DNA from 2 places in the Pseudacidovorax sp. DMC4 genome. Region 1 is predicted to be linked to the other one. Evidence: predicted binding sites of a transcription regulator. Region 1 holds the regulator's gene; the other holds the start of a gene.
The links. The regulator sigma-54, encoded in region 1, starts transcription at its own class of promoters, with help from an activator protein. The targets are predictions, from matches to a motif close to TGGCANGNAANCTGCTTT.
Positions count from the first base shown of each region.

Region 1 (7,435 bases):
CCGCCGTCGGCGCCCGATTCGGTCTGCGCCACCTCGCGCCCGCCCGGCCCGCGCCGCCCCGCGTTGGCGCCGGCGACGCCGCCCACGGCGATGCGCTCGCCATACGGCGGGTTGAGCAGGATCACGCCGCCGCCCTCGACCGGGGGCATGCGCTGCAGCGCGTCACCGCCGCGCAGTTGCAGCCGGTCGGCCACGCCGGCGCGCTCGGCATTGCGCTGCGCGAAGTCGACCATGCGGTGCGACACGTCGCTGCCAAAGACCCGCACCGAGCCCGCAGCGCGCGCGTCGGCGGGAGCCAGCGCCTCCTCGCGCATCGCGCGCCAGAGTTCGGCGCGGTGCAGCAGCAGCGCCTCGAAGCCGAAGCGCCGCGAGGCACCGGCCGGCACGCCGGCGGCCAGGAGCGCGGCCTCGATGGGAATGGTGCCGCTGCCGCAGCAGGGGTCGTACAGCGGCTGGTCGGAGACGGCACCGGTCTCCGGATCCCACCAGCCGCTGGCGGCCAGCATGGCCGCAGCCAGGGTCTCCTTGAGCGGAGCGTCGCCCTTGTCCACGCGCCAGCCGCGCTTGAACAGCGGCTCGCCGCTGGTGTCGATGTAGAGCGTGACCTCTTCGGCCGTCAGGTGGGCGAAGACGCGCACGTCGGGAAAGCGCGTCTCCACGCTGGGCCGCACGCCGCCGGCGCGGGCGCGGAAGCGGTCGGCGATGGCGTCCTTGATCTTGAGCGTGGCGAAGTTGAGGCTCTGGAGCGGGCTGCCCTGCGCCGTGAGCTCGACCTTGAAGGTCTGGCGCGGCTGGAACCACATCTCCCAGGCGATGCCCGAGGCGGCTTCGTACAGGTCGGCCTCGCTGCGATAGGGCCGGTGCGCCAGCTGCACCAGCACCCGCTGCGCCAGCCGGCTCTTGAGGTTGAGCGCCTGCACGTCGCGCCAGGCGCCCATCACCCGCACACCGCCGCGCAGCACCCGCAGGTCGTCGCCGCTGCGGCCGGTGATGGCATGCACCTCGGCGGCCAGGAGGTCTTCCACGCCGGCGGCGCAGGGCAGGAAAAGGATCAGTTCGTTCACGGCTTCGTCGTCCGAAAAAATGAGGTGGCCGGCCACCGCGATTCGCCGGCACGCCGATCGGAAGCCCCGGCCCGCGCACGGGCCAGGAACGCGGCGGCTCTTTAAAGCGCCTTGCGCAGGTTGGCCGGCGCGATGCGCAGCGCCTCACGGTACTTGGCCACCGTGCGGCGGGCGCATTCGATGCCCTGCTCCTTGAGCATGTCCGAGATCTGGCTGTCCGACAGCGGCTTCTTGACGTTCTCCGAGCCCACGAACTGCTTGATCAGCGCCCGCACGGCCGTGCTGGACGCATTGCCGCCCGTCTCGGTGCCCAGGGCCGAGCCGAAGAAATACTTCAGCTCCACCGTGCCGAAGGGCGTGGACATGTACTTGGCAGTGGTCACCCGGCTGATGGTCGACTCGTGCAGGCCCAGTTCGTCGGCGATCTCGCGCAGCACCAGCGGGCGCATGGCCAGCTCGCCGTGGATGAAGAAGTTCTTCTGCCGCTCCACGATGGCGTTGGACACGCGCAGGATGGTGTCGAAGCGCTGCTGGATGTTCTTGATGAACCAGCGCGCCTCCTGCAACCGCTGGCTCAGGGCCTGGCTGCCCTCGCCCTTGTGCGACTTGAGCGCGCCGGCATAGATGTCGTGCACGCGCAGCCGCGGCATCACGTCGGGGTTGAGCTGCACGCGGAACTTGATGTTGCTGCCGCGCCCGCTGCGGGTGACGATGACGTCGGGCACGATCACGTGCCGCTCCACATCGACGAAGCGCCGCCCGGGCTTGGGCTCCAGCCGCGCGATCAGTTGCGACGCCTGGCGCACCAGGTCCTCGTTGCTGCGGGTGAGCACGGCCAGGCGCTTGAAGTCGCGCTTGGCCAGAAGGTCCATGGGCTGCTTGCAGATGGCCAGGGCGACCTTGCGGACCTGGTCTTCCTCGTCGCTGTCGTCCGCGTCGGCGCCGGCGCGCAGCTGGATGGCCAGGCATTCGCCCAGGTCGCGCGCGCCCACGCCCAGCGGGTCCAGGCTCTGCAGCAGGCCCAGCGCCACCTGGAAGTGGTGGATCAACTCGTCGAACTCGTCGTTGTCGTCGCCGGCCAGGGCCGAGGCCAGGGCCGGGAGCGAATCCTCCAGGTAGCCGTCGTCGTTGAGCGATTCGATCAGGAAGCGCAGCGCGGCCGAGTCCTCGGGCGTGAGGCGCAGCGACAGCGCCTGGCGGTGCAGGTGGGCCTGCAGCGACTCCTGGCTGCGCGCCAGCTCGGTGGCGTCGGCGCGCTCGTCGTCGTCCTGGCTGCTGCTGTTGTTGCGCGCCGGGGCGTCGCCGCCCCATTCGCTGTCGTCGGGCGAGAACTCCACGGTGCCGTCGCCGTCCCAGTCGGGCTCGGCGTCGACGCTCTCGGTGGCGGGCGCGTCGGCCTCTGCCACGGCGGTGTCGCTGCTGCTGCTCGACGTGCTGCTGGCGCTGGCCGTCGCGGCGTAGTCGGTGCCGTCCTCGCGCTCGTCGCGGGGCACCGGGGCGTCGGCCGCCTCCAGGCCGAACTCCTCGCGCGGCGCCTCCTCGGTCAGACGCTCCAGGAAGGGGTTGTCGTCGAGCATCTGCTCGACCTCCTGGCTCAGCTCCAGCGTCGAGAGCTGCAGCAGCCGGATCGACTGCTGCAGCTGGGGCGTGAGCGCCAGATGCTGCGAGACGCGCAGCGACAGGCCCTGCTTCATGGCCGGCCTCCCACGGATTGCGCAACCATGGGCAGCACAGGAGAGATGCCGGTAGGACGGAACGCGGAAACAGGCACCCTGGCTACATCCGGAAGTGTTCGCCCAGGTACACGCGGCGCACCTCGGCGTTGTCGACGATCTCGGAGGGCGTGCCCTGCGCCAGCACCTGGCCGTCGCTGATGATGAAGGCGTGGTCGCAGATGCCCAGCGTCTCGCGCACGTTGTGGTCGGTAATCAGCACGCCGATGCCGCGCTCCTTGAGGAAGCTGATGATCCGCTGGATCTCGATCACGGCGATGGGGTCGATGCCGGCGAAGGGCTCGTCCAGCAGGATGAAGCGCGGCTGCGTGGCCAGCGCACGGGCGATCTCCACCCGGCGCCGCTCGCCGCCCGACAGGGCCAGGGCGGGTGAGTCGCGCAGGTGGTCGACGCGCAGGTCGGCCAGCAGCTCGGACAGGCGCTGCTCGATGCGATCGCGCGAGAGGGGCGCCATGCGGCCGCGGGCATCGGCTTCTTCCTGCAGTTCGAGTACGGCGCGCACGTTCTCCTGCACCGTCAGCTTGCGGAAGATCGACGCCTCCTGCGGCAGGTACGACAGGCCCATGCGCGCCCGGCGGTGGATGGGCATGTGCTCCACGGCCTCGCCGTCGATGCTGATCTGGCCAGCATCGGCCCGCACCAGGCCGACGATCATGTAGAAGGACGTGGTCTTGCCGGCGCCGTTGGGGCCCAGCAGGCCGACGACCTCGCCCTTCTGCACGTCGAGCGAGACGTTCTTGACCACCTTGCGGCTGCCGTAGCTCTTCTGCAGGCCACGCGCCTGCAGCCGGCTGCCGCCCGCCGGCACCGCGACGCTCACCGGCTGCCCCCGTTCTGGCCCGACAGCGAGCCGCTCTGGCGCAGCGGCGCGCCGGTGCGCGGGCCGGGGGCCGGCACCTGCGTGGGCTCGGTGCTGCGCGGCGACAGGATGGCCCGCACGCGGCCGCCCGGCTGCTGGGTGCCGCCCGGCGGCGGCGGGGCGCCATTGACGGTGAAGGTGTCGTTGGTCTGGTTGTAGGTGATCAGCGGGCCGGAGGTCTCGTCGGTGACGGTGGTGCCGGTCAGCCGGCGCATGACGGCGCGACGGATGAACTTGACGGTGTCGGCGCGGCCGTCGTACTCGATGACCTCGCCCTCGCCCTCGATCCACTCGTCGTTGCCGCCATCGCGGCGCTGCTTGAAGTAGCCGCGCTGGCCCGGGTCGGCGGTGACCACGCCGTACTGGTAGCCCTCCGGGTCCTGCCGGACCTCGACGCGGGTGCCGCGGATGAGCAGCGTGCCCTTGGTGACCACCACCCGACCCGTGAAGATGCTGGTCTGCTTCAGGTCGTCATAGCGCAGCGAGTCGGCCTCGATGTTCATCGGCTGGTTGCGGTCGGCCTTCTCGGCCTGGGCCGCGGCGGCCAGGCCCAGCGCGGCCACGAGGACCATGGCACGGCCGAGGCGGCGCCAGGGAAGGGAGATCGTGGAGTGCGAGGGATGGGTCATAAAGGCACGGAACTTGCTCTTGATTGTAGGCCCGGCTTTGTCTCAAACCGGCGGCCGCGGTGAATGTCCCGCGCTTGCATTCCGGTAGCGCGCACCGTCGGCAGGGCGCGCGGCACACCCGCAATGAAAAGGCCCGCCGAAGCGGGCCGGGGCGCTGGGGCGGGGCGTCGGCTCAGCCCTTGCGCGATTCGGCCGCCAGGGCCTCCACGATCTGCAGGGCGCGGTCGAGCGAACCGGCCAAGTCGCCGTCCACATAGTAGCGGCCGGCCACCCCGAAGGCGGGCACGCCGGCCACCTGGTAGGCCTCGGTCATCTGGCTGGCACGCTTGGCCTTGCCGGCGACGCCGAAGGACTTGAAGGTTTCCTCGAACTTCTTGGCGTCCAGGCCAGGCTGCTTGCCGGCCCACTCGATCACGGCGGCGTCGCCGAAGATGCGTTGGCGGTCGACGTGGATGGCCTGGAAGATCTTCATCTGGAACTCGTCGACCTTGCCCATGGCCTCGAGCGTGTAGTAGAGCTTCTGCTTGGTCTCGACGTCGTTGCCCACGAAGGGCACCGGGATGCGGCGGAAGGCCACGTAGGGCTGCAGCTTCTTGATCCAGGGTTCGAGCTTGGGCTCGAAGGCAGCGCAGTGTGGGCAGTTGTACGAGAAGAACTCGGCCACCTCGACCTTGCCGGCCGGCGCATCGACCGGGGCCGGCTTGCCCAGCGTCACGTAGTCCTTGCCGGCCTTGAAGGCGGAGGCGGGGGTCTGGGCATGGGCCGCCAGGGGGGCCAGGGGGGCCAGCGTCACGGCCGCGGCGGCCAGCGAAAAGTCACGACGTTTCAAGCGATTTCTCCAACAGGGATGCAGACACAGAGCACGTCGGGCGGCAGCGAGTTCCGGCGATCTGCCGCGCCCGACGGCAACAGGGCAAGGCACTCAGCGCTGGACGCGCACCAGGGCGGCGTCGAAGCCGGCGCCGTCCAGTCGTTCCTTCAGCCGGTCAGCGTCGTCCTTCTTGCTGTACGGACCCGCGCGCACCCGGAAGACGGGACGGCCGGCCTGCTCACGCTCGGTGACGCGCACCTCCACGCCCATCAGCGAGAGCTTGGCGCGCTGGGCCTCGGCGTCGTCGCTGGTGCGGAAGGCACCCGCCTGCACGAAGTACACGAAGGGGTCGGACGCCGCATCGCCGCCGCTGGCGGGCAGGCCGGCGCGCGCGCGGGCCAGGTCGCCCAGCGGATCGGCCGAGGGCGGCGGATTGGCTGCCTGCGGCGCGCGCGGCATGGCCGGCGTGACGGCCGTCGGCGGCGTGGCGGCCTGGGGCGGGGTGCCAGGCTGGGCGGCGATGGCCGGCACCGGCGGGGCGGTGGTCACGGGCGGATTGCCGCCGGCCGGCGCACCCGGCGTGGCCGGCGGCTTGGACGGCTGCTTGCCATACAGCGGCGAATTGGGGTCCCAGTCGCGGTTCTTGCGGGCCTCGGCCTCGTCCTGCTCGGCGGCGCGGGGCTGGGTCTTGGTCATGAACGGGATCGGCACCTTGGTGACGTACACCGCCACGCCGAGCGCCACGCCCAGGCCGAGCACGAGCCCGACGATGAGGCCGATGGCGAAATTGCCCTGTTGTCTGGATCTCATGGATTGCCTTGCTGCTGCAGCGCCACCGGCGCGCCGGGGTGGGATTGTGCGGGCTCTCACATCTTGCGCGGCGCGCTGACGCCCAGCACCGACAGGCCGTTGGCCAGCACCTGCGCGCAGGCGGCGACCAGCGCCAGGCGGGCGCGCTTGGTGGGCACGTCGTCCACCAGGATGCGCTCGGCGTCGTAATAGCTGTGGTACGCCGCGGCCAGTTCGCGCAGGTAGAAGGTGACGTCGTGCGGCGCGAAGTCGCGCGCGGCGGCGGCCAGCATCTCAGGGTATTTGGCCAGCAGCAGCATCAGCGGCTGGGCGGCCTCGGTGGCCAGCGGCGCCAGTTCGGTGCCCTTGAGCGCCGCGGCGTCCACGCCTTCCCTGTCCAGCACCGAGCAGATGCGCGCATGGGCGTACTGCACGTAGAAGACCGGGTTGTCGTTGTTCTGAGCCACGGCCAGGTCGACGTCGAAGGTGTATTCGGTGTCGGGCTTGCGGCTGAGCAGGAAGAAGCGCACGGCGTCGGTGCTGGTCCATTCGATCAGGTCGCGCAGCGTGACGTAGCTGCCGGCGCGCTTGCTGATCTTGACCTCCTGGCCGCCGCGCACCACGCGCACCATGGTGTGCAGCACGTAGTCGGGGTAGCCCTCGGGAATGCCGACACCCGCCGCCTGCAGGCCGGCGCGCACCCGGGCGATGGTGCCGTGGTGGTCGGTGCCCTGGATGTTGACCACCTTGTGGAAGCCGCGCTCCCACTTGGCGATGTGATAGGCGACGTCGGGCACGAAATAGGTGTATGTGCCATCCTTCTTGCGCATGACCCGGTCCTTGTCGTCGCCGTAGTCGGTGGAGCGCAGCCACAGGGCGCCGTCCTGCTCGTAGGTCTTGCCGGCCTCGATCAGCTTGTTCACCGTCGCCTCGACCCGGCCGCTGGTGTACAGGCTGGACTCCAGGTAGTACTGGTCGAAGCGCAGCTTGAAGGCCTGCAGGTCCTTGTCCTGCTCGTTGCGCAGGTAGGCGACGGCGAACTGGCGGATGTTCTCGGTGTCGTTGACGTCGCCGTTGGCGGTGAATTCGCGGTCGTCGGCGCGGACGGTCTTCTTCGCCAGGAAGTCGTCGGCGATGTCCTGGATGTAGTCGCCGTTGTAGAAGGCCTTGCTGGCGGGGTTGTCAGGGTCGGTGGGCCAGCAGTCGTCGCCCGGCTTGAAGCCCTTGGCGCGCAGCTGCGTGCTCTTGGTCAGCGTCTCGATCTGAACGCCCGCGTCGTTGTAATAGAACTCGCGGTGGACGGCCTGGCCCTGCGTCGTCAGCAGGTTGCAGATGGCGTCGCCCAGCGCGGCCTGCCGGCCGTGGCCCACGTGCAGCGGTCCGGTCGGGTTGGCCGAGACGAATTCGACCAGCACCTTCTCGTCCGGGCGCACCGGCTGGCTGCCGAAGGCGGCACCGGCGTCGAGCACCTCGTGCACCACCTGCTGCTTGGCGGCCGGCTTGAGGCGGATGTTGAGGAAGCCGGGGCCGGCGATCTCGATGGCATCGAC
Region 1 is NZ_JBQUYR010000006.1:265,785-273,219, forward strand. It holds gene ACT54X_RS13415 (THUMP domain-containing class I SAM-dependent RNA methyltransferase) at 1-1,064, opposite strand, end outside; gene ACT54X_RS13420 (RNA polymerase factor sigma-54) at 1,166-2,758, opposite strand; gene lptB (LPS export ABC transporter ATP-binding protein) at 2,841-3,617, opposite strand; gene lptA (lipopolysaccharide transport periplasmic protein LptA) at 3,614-4,285, opposite strand; gene ACT54X_RS13435 (thiol:disulfide interchange protein DsbA/DsbL) at 4,458-5,114, opposite strand; gene ACT54X_RS13440 (SPOR domain-containing protein) at 5,208-5,906, opposite strand; gene argS (arginine--tRNA ligase) at 5,963-7,435, opposite strand, start outside.

Region 2 (7,435 bases), on a different contig from region 1:
TCCCCGCGGAACTCGGGAATGGACGGATCGAAGTCGCGCTCGACCTCCAGGTCATGCGGAAACTCCGCCAGCAGCACCGAGCGCACGCGCTCGCAGACCTCGTGGATATTGACGTCGCCCACCACATGAGGCCTGCGGTGCGGGGCCAGGAGGCGATCCACCAGCGATTGCAGGCGGTCGGCTTCATGGATGATGACCTGCGTGTACTCGATCAGGTCGCGCGACTCGATCTCCATCTGCAGCAGTTGCGCCGCGCCGCGGATGCCGCCCAGCGGGTTCTTGATCTCGTGCGCGAGGTTGCGGATCAGCTCCTTGTTGGCCTGGGCCTGGTCGAGCAGCCGCACCTCGCGATCCTGCCGCACCTGCTGCTCCTGCGGCGACATCTCCAGCAGCAGTTCGGCCTTGCGGTCCGTCTGGGCCAGCGTGACCTGCACGGGCAGCGGCTCCTGCGTACCACGGCGCAGCTGTGCTTCGTAGCGCAACGTGGCGAAGTCGTTGGTGCGGGCGCCATCGATGGCCGTGCGCAAGGTCCCGGCATCGACGAAGAAGTTGCCCAGGGCTGCGCCTTCGAGCGTGCGACGCGATGTGCCCAGCGCATCCTCCAGGGCCGAATTGGCGAAGACGATGGTGCCGTCGTGGCGGATCACCACCACCAGGGTGGCAAGCAGATCGAAGGCCTGGAAGCGCTTGCTGGCGCGCGCAACCGTACCGAAGGCCATCAGCGCGACGCCGGCAGGCGGTCCAGTTCACGGCGCAGACTGGCCAAGTCGGCCTCGTTGCGCGCAATCTCGGCCTTCATCTCGGCCACGCGGTCCAGGTACTTCTGGTAGTTTCGCGCCTCGCTGCCCTGCTTCTCCGGCTCGCCGTTGTTGTAGTCCTTCATCAGTTCGGACTGGCGCGCCTCCAGCCGGCGCAGTTCGCCTTCAAGCACGCGACGGGCGTCGCTGTCGCGCGCCCGCTGCTCCGGCGAATCGACGCGAGGGCCGCTGCCGGCGGGCCGCGGGGAGGCGGTGGACGAAGGGGTGGACGCGCCGGCGGGCCGCGTCCCTTGCACGACGGTCACATTGCCGCCTTCGACGACCTTGCAGCCACGGCGTTGCGCATCGGCGGCGTTGTTGGTGTATTCGTTGCCGCAGCGCCAGATGCGCTCCTGCGCCTGCACGCCAAGAGAGCCGCCGAGGCCGAGCAACACAAGAAGAGGCAGGTAGGGTTTCATCATCGCGACCGGAGAGAAAGAGCTTGGCGCGCCATGGGCGATGCCACGCAACATTGTCTTGCAATTGGAAGACAGGCCGGCAGGCCGGTTCCCGCACCAAAGAAAAAGGACGGCCCGGGGGCCGTCCTTGTGCGCGATACCGCCGGGCGCCGAAGCGCCCGTGGCCATCACAGCGAGTAGTACATGTCGAACTCGACCGGGTGCGGAGCCATGCGGAAGCGCGTGACTTCGCCCATCTTCAGGTCGATGTAGGCGTCGATCATGGAGTCGGTGAACACGCCGCCCTTGGTCAGGAAGGCACGGTCCTTGTCGAGGTACTCGAGGGCTTGGTCCAGGCTGTGGCAGACGGTCGGCACCAGCGCGTCTTCTTCGGGCGGCAGATGGTACAGATCCTTGGTGGCGGCTTCGCCCGGGTGGATCTTGTTCTCGATGCCGTCCAGACCAGCCATCAGCAGGGCCGAGAAGCACAGGTACGGGTTGGCCGAGGGATCGGGGAAGCGCGCTTCGATGCGGCGACCCTTCGGGTTGGCGACGAAGGGGATGCGGATCGAGGCCGAGCGGTTCTTGGCCGAGTAGGCCAGCTTCACCGGCGCTTCGAAGCCAGGGACCAGCCGCTTGTAGCTGTTGGTGCCGGGGTTGGTGATGGCGTTCAGTGCACGGGCGTGCTTGATGATGCCGCCGATGTAGTACAGGGCGGTGTCCGACAGGCCGGCATAGCCGTCGCCGGCGAACAGGTTTTTGCCGTCCTTCCAGATGGACTGGTGCACGTGCATGCCGGAGCCGTTGTCACCGGCGTACGGCTTGGGCATGAAGGTGGCGGTCTTGCCGTAGCTGTTCGCCACGTTCCAGACCACGTACTTCAGGACCTGCGTCCAGTCGGCGCGCTCGACGAGTGTCGAGAACTTGGTGCCGATCTCGTTCTGGCCAGCGCCAGCCACTTCGTGGTGGAACACTTCGACCGGGATGCCCAGGCTTTCCAGCACCAGCACCATCTCGGCGCGCATGTCCTGGGTGCTGTCGACCGGCGGAACGGGGAAGTAGCCGCCCTTGGTGGTGGGACGGTGGCCGCGGTTGCCGCCTTCCATCTTCGCGCCGCTGTTCCAGGGGGCTTCGTATTCGTCGATCTCGCTGAACACGCGGCCGGCCTCATTGCTCCAGCGCACGCTGTCGAAGATGAAGAACTCCGGCTCGGGACCGAAGTAGGCGGTGTCGCCCAGGCCGGTGGACTTCAGATAGGCCTCGGCCTTCTTGGCGACCGAGCGGGGGTCGCGGTCGTAGGGCTTGCCGTCGGCGGGCTCGAGGACGTCGCACTGCAGGAACAGCGTCGTCTCTTCGTAGAAGGGGTCGATGTTGGCCGTGCTCGGGTCGGGCATCAGCTGCATGTCGGAGGCTTCGATGCCCTTCCAGCCGGCGATCGAGGAACCATCGAAGGCATGACCCGCGGTGAACTTGTCTTCATCAAAGGCCGAAACCGGCACGGTGACGTGCTGCTCCTTGCCGCGGGTGTCGGTGAATCGGAAGTCGACGAACTTGACCTCGTTTTCCTTGACGAGTTTCATGACGTCGGCGACGGTCTTTGCCATCAGGTTCTCCTGGGGGATTGGAAGGGTTGACGAAATTTGCGAGCAGGACGAACGCAGGTTCTATGCCATTTTCATTCGTTGTCCTACGCGGCACGTACGGCAGCGTTTGACGCTGGCGGTAGTAGCGTATGCACCGATATGATGCATCACAACTCAGCGCACCAATTCTGCGCCTATTGATGCACCAAAGTCGGACACACCTTGTTTCAGGCGTGCATATGCCGGTTCAAGTTGGCGCGTCTCGCCCTTGACGCCGAGTTCGATGTGGCGGCCGTACTTCGGGTGATCCACACTGGGCAGGCTGAATACCTTGATGCCCGAGAACTCGCGCTCGACCGCCTCCATGAGGGGCGTGAGGCTGGCTTCCATCGCACCGAAAACGATCAGCGAACGCTCGGCGATCGCCACCTCACGGTGCAGGGGCGCGTAGCGTTGGTCCAGCACCCACTCGACCATGGGCCACGCCATGACAGGGAAGCCCGGCACGAAATGCACATCGCGGACGCTGAAGCCGGGGATCTTGTTGTACGGGTTGGGGATGATTGAGGCCCCCTGCGGAAACACGCCCATATTTAGGCGATGCACGTTGTCGGCGCGGTCGGGCTCGTAGGGCACCCCCTGCTCGCGTGCGGTGTCCTGCATACGCTCGCGAATCAATTCGGCGGCCTCGGGGTGGAGCGCGAGGGGCACGCCGAGCGCCGCGGCTGCGCACTGGCGGGTGTGGTCGTCGGGTGTGGCCCCGATGCCGCCGGTTGAGAAGACGATGTCGGACCCGGCGAACGCCCGTCGCAGGGCCGCCGTGATGCGCGCGGGATCGTCGCCAACGTATTCGGCCCACGACAGCGACAGCCCCCGCGCACCGAGCAATTCGATGACGCGGGCCATGTGTTTGTCGGTGCGCTTGCCCGAGAGGATCTCGTCGCCGACGATGATCAGGCCGAAGGCGGGGCGTTCAGTGGAACTCATGGTGCGGGGGGATCGGAGGAAGGCAGGGCCGGCGGGGCGACGTCAGGCGGCGATCCCGCGGACGGAAGCAGTGTGGATGGCCCAGCGCCCGCCGCCTCCCGCCGCAGCTGCGACAGCGCCTCCAGCGCGTAATGGGCGAACCAAAGGGCGGAGAAGGCGAACACCAGCGTGTAGATCCACATCGCCACGGGAATCAGGATGAAGAAGGCCGCCGCGAACACCAAGCCGGAGGCCCAGACGATGCTCGGCGCCGCGCCGAGATAGCCGCACAGGATGCCGATGGTGAGCAGGCGCAGTCGATGGCGGCGCACGATGATGCGCCGCTCGTCTGCACTGGCATGCTCGGCCAGGGCGTCGAAACTCATCACGCGGCAGGTGAGCCAACCCCAGATCAGCGGTGGCAGCACGAGCACCAGCGGCGGCACCAGCCACAGCGGCATCGACACGAGCAGGGCCACCACAGCTGCCACCGTCAGCGCCACCGAGCGCACCACGCTGGCAACCATGCCTGCACCGTGCTTCTTTTCCAGGGTCGGAAAGCGCCGTTCGGCCACGAGACGCGTCAGTGCGGGCGCCATGAAGGCCGCCACGACGACCAGCGACACAATCGCCAGCACCGGGGTTGCGGCCAGCAGCACGATCAGGGGCGCCAGCAGGTTGCGGACATCGCCGACGAAAAGACGTTGGAGCCAGTTCCAGAAGCCGGCCAGCAGGGGCCAGGCATCCAGCGCGCCGCGCATCCAGCCGACCGCAGGCTCCCAGTAGAAGTAGGACAGGCCCACCGAGACCGCCACCATCAGCGCCAGCGGCACGAGCGACAGCAGGATGACACGCGGATGCAGGCAGTAGGCGGCCGCGCGCCAGCAGGAATCAGCGAGAAGACGCATCGGCGCGCAGCATAACCGCTGCCCGTGCGCCCTCGATGGAGCCGGGTGCGTCAGGCACGTCCCACAAGCCGTCGCAAGCCGAGCCACTGCTGCGACCAGAAGCCCCTGCCGTAGTCGCGCAGGCGGCCCTGGGCATCGGGCTCCACCTGGTCGCGGACGCCCGTGGGCAGATACCGCAGATCGAAGTTGGCGGTGCGCAGCAGCATGTCCCACCATGGCAGGAGCACGCCGAAATTGCAGCCCCCCAGCACGCCGGGGCGGCCCACCTCCTCATGGCCCACGCCGATCGCATGATGCAGCCGATGGAAGCGCGGGCTGACCCACAACCGCTCGCCCACTCGACCGAAGTGCAGCCGAAGATTGGCATGTTGCAGGCTCTGGCTGAGTTGGGTCAGCGCCACCAGGACGACGAACTGTCCAGGCGGCACACCGATGAGCTGGGCGACCACGACGACGATGGTGCTGTGGATGATGTCGTCCAGCAGGTGATTGCGGGCGTCGCTCCACATCGTCATCTGCCGCTGCGAATGATGCAGCGCATGCAGCCGCCACCACCAGTCGATGGTGTGCTGCCCGCGGTGGATCAGGTACTCGACGAAATCCAGCACGACCAGGTACAGCAGGAAGGTGACCCATGGCCGATCGGTCACACCGGGCCATAGCGCGTCGAGCTGCATCGTGCCCCAGCCAGCGGCACGCACGTGGCCGAGCGCCATGTCGAACAGCGGCTGCAGCACGAAGAAGATCCCCACCCGAAACAGGCCCAGCCGGTGGATCAGTGTGTAGATCACATCCACACGCACGGCCCGGCGGTCCCGCAACGGCTCCACCGGACGCCAGCGCTGGAGCGGCGCGAAGATCGCCAGCATCACGGCGATCTCGAGCAGGCCCACCAGCAGCCAGCCGGTGGCATCGAAGCCATCCTCCAGCAGGTTGCCCATGCCCGCCGCGAACATCACCGGCTGGACCACGGTTTCGAACAGCCACTGTTGCATCAGGCCGAACGGGTCGGTCAGCCAGGCATGCCAGTCCATCGGAAGCTCTCCGTCCTTGTTCGTGACTCAGGGGTGCGCCGCAATCCAGGCGCGGTAGTCAGGATGATCGCGCAGTGTGCGGAAGCAGAAGCCGCGTTGCTGCAGGCCCGCAACCAGCGGCTCGAGCACGGCTGGCGCCCACGGATCCTGGCGCGACCAGATGCCCAGATGGGCCAGCAGGATGTCGCCGGGGCGGATGCGCTCCAGCGCCTGGGCCAGCAGCTTCTGGTTCGGATACTTGTCGCTGGGCAACTCGTCGCCCAGAAAGCCCGCAGGCGACCAACCCACGTACATGTAGCCGCACGCGCGTGCGGCCTCCAGAAGCTTGGGCGAGGTCTTGCCGCCCGGCGCGCGATACAAGGGCAGCGGCGTCTTGCCGGTGATCTGCGCCAGGCGCTCGCTGGACTTGCGGATGTTTTGGCAATACTGCGCCTGCGTCCAGGTCAGGCGCTGACCCGATTGCGGTCCAGCCGACGGCTGGATGATGAAGCGCTTCTGGCCGTTCTCGTCAGGCAGGTCGGCGCGCCAGTAGGCGTGGTCGTAGGTGTGCGAAGCGAACTCGTCGCCGTCGGCTGCCCTCGCCTTCCACCACGGTGCCCAATGGTCGTCCAGGCTGTCGCCCCCGTCCTTGGTGCGCTCGGCGGCGGCAAAGAAGGTCACATGCACATCGTGGCGTTTGAGCACATCGGCCACCAGCGGCGCCACGCCCATGTGGCCCGTGTCGAACGTCAGGTAGACCGGCTTGCTGCAATCGGCCGCAGCCGCAGCGACGACGGATGCGCCGCCCGCGGCAGCCACCACCGCGACAGCCACGCGGCGGGCGGCGCGGCCCAGGCGTTCAACGCGCATGGTCGAGGGTCCAGACACCGTGCGGCGACTTGCCGACGGGTACCTGCTTCATGAGCTGGCCGGTCTGCAGGTCCACCACGCTGAGCTTCTTGGCCCAACGCGAGGTCACGTAGAGGCGCTTGCCGTCGGCGGAGACATCCATGCAGTCGGGGCCGCCGGGCACGGCGTAATTGGCCACCACCTTGAGGGTGGCGAAATCGATGCGGCTGATGGTGTTGGCCACACGGTTGCTGACGAACACCGTCTTGCCATCGCCCGCCGCCCGGAAGGCGTGCGCGCCCTTGCCCGTCGGCAGGATGCTCACGGCCTTCGGCTCGCGGCCTGCCACGTCGAACACCTGTACGCCCTCGCCGCCGGTCAGGCCGACCAGCAGCGTCTTGTCGTCATGGACGCCGAAGATGTCGGCAGGCATCGGCCCGGTGGCGACGCGCCAGCGAATGGTCTGGGTGGGGATGTCGACGGCGATCAACTCGTCGCTGTCCTGCATCGAGACATAGGCCGTGGTGCTCTTGGAATCGATCCAGATGTGGCTGGGTGTCTTGCCGGTGACGAGGCGCTTGGCCAGTTGCAGGTTACTGCCATCCCAGCGGTAGATGTCGACATGGTTCAGCCGGTTCGCGGCGGTGACGAACCACTTCATGTCGGGGGAAAAGCGCAACTGGTAGGGGTCGATGATGCCGTTGACGGTGCGCTGGATCTCGCCCGTCTTCGGGTCGAAGAAGGTCAGCGAGTCGCCAGCCGAGTTGGCCACGATGACCGAGCGCTGGTCCGGCGTCAGGTAGATGTGGTGAGGCTCCTTGCCCACCGAGACCCTGCGCATCTCGGTCCAGGAGGTGGGATCGATCAGGCTCACGGTCGCATCCAGCGAATTGAGCACGAAGATGGGCGGGGGAGCCGCCG
Region 2 is NZ_JBQUYR010000002.1:406,017-413,451, reverse strand. It holds gene glnL (nitrogen regulation protein NR(II)) at 1-719, opposite strand, end outside; gene ACT54X_RS05610 (hypothetical protein) at 719-1,216, opposite strand; gene glnA (type I glutamate--ammonia ligase) at 1,384-2,799, opposite strand; gene ACT54X_RS05600 (competence/damage-inducible protein A) at 2,953-3,765, opposite strand; gene ACT54X_RS05595 (EI24 domain-containing protein) at 3,762-4,652, opposite strand; gene ACT54X_RS05590 (sterol desaturase family protein) at 4,703-5,686, opposite strand; gene ACT54X_RS05585 (polysaccharide deacetylase family protein) at 5,714-6,535, opposite strand; gene ACT54X_RS05580 (YncE family protein) at 6,525-7,435, opposite strand, start outside.
Region 2: the regulator sigma-54 is predicted to act here: its motif matches at 2,850-2,867, upstream of glnA (type I glutamate--ammonia ligase).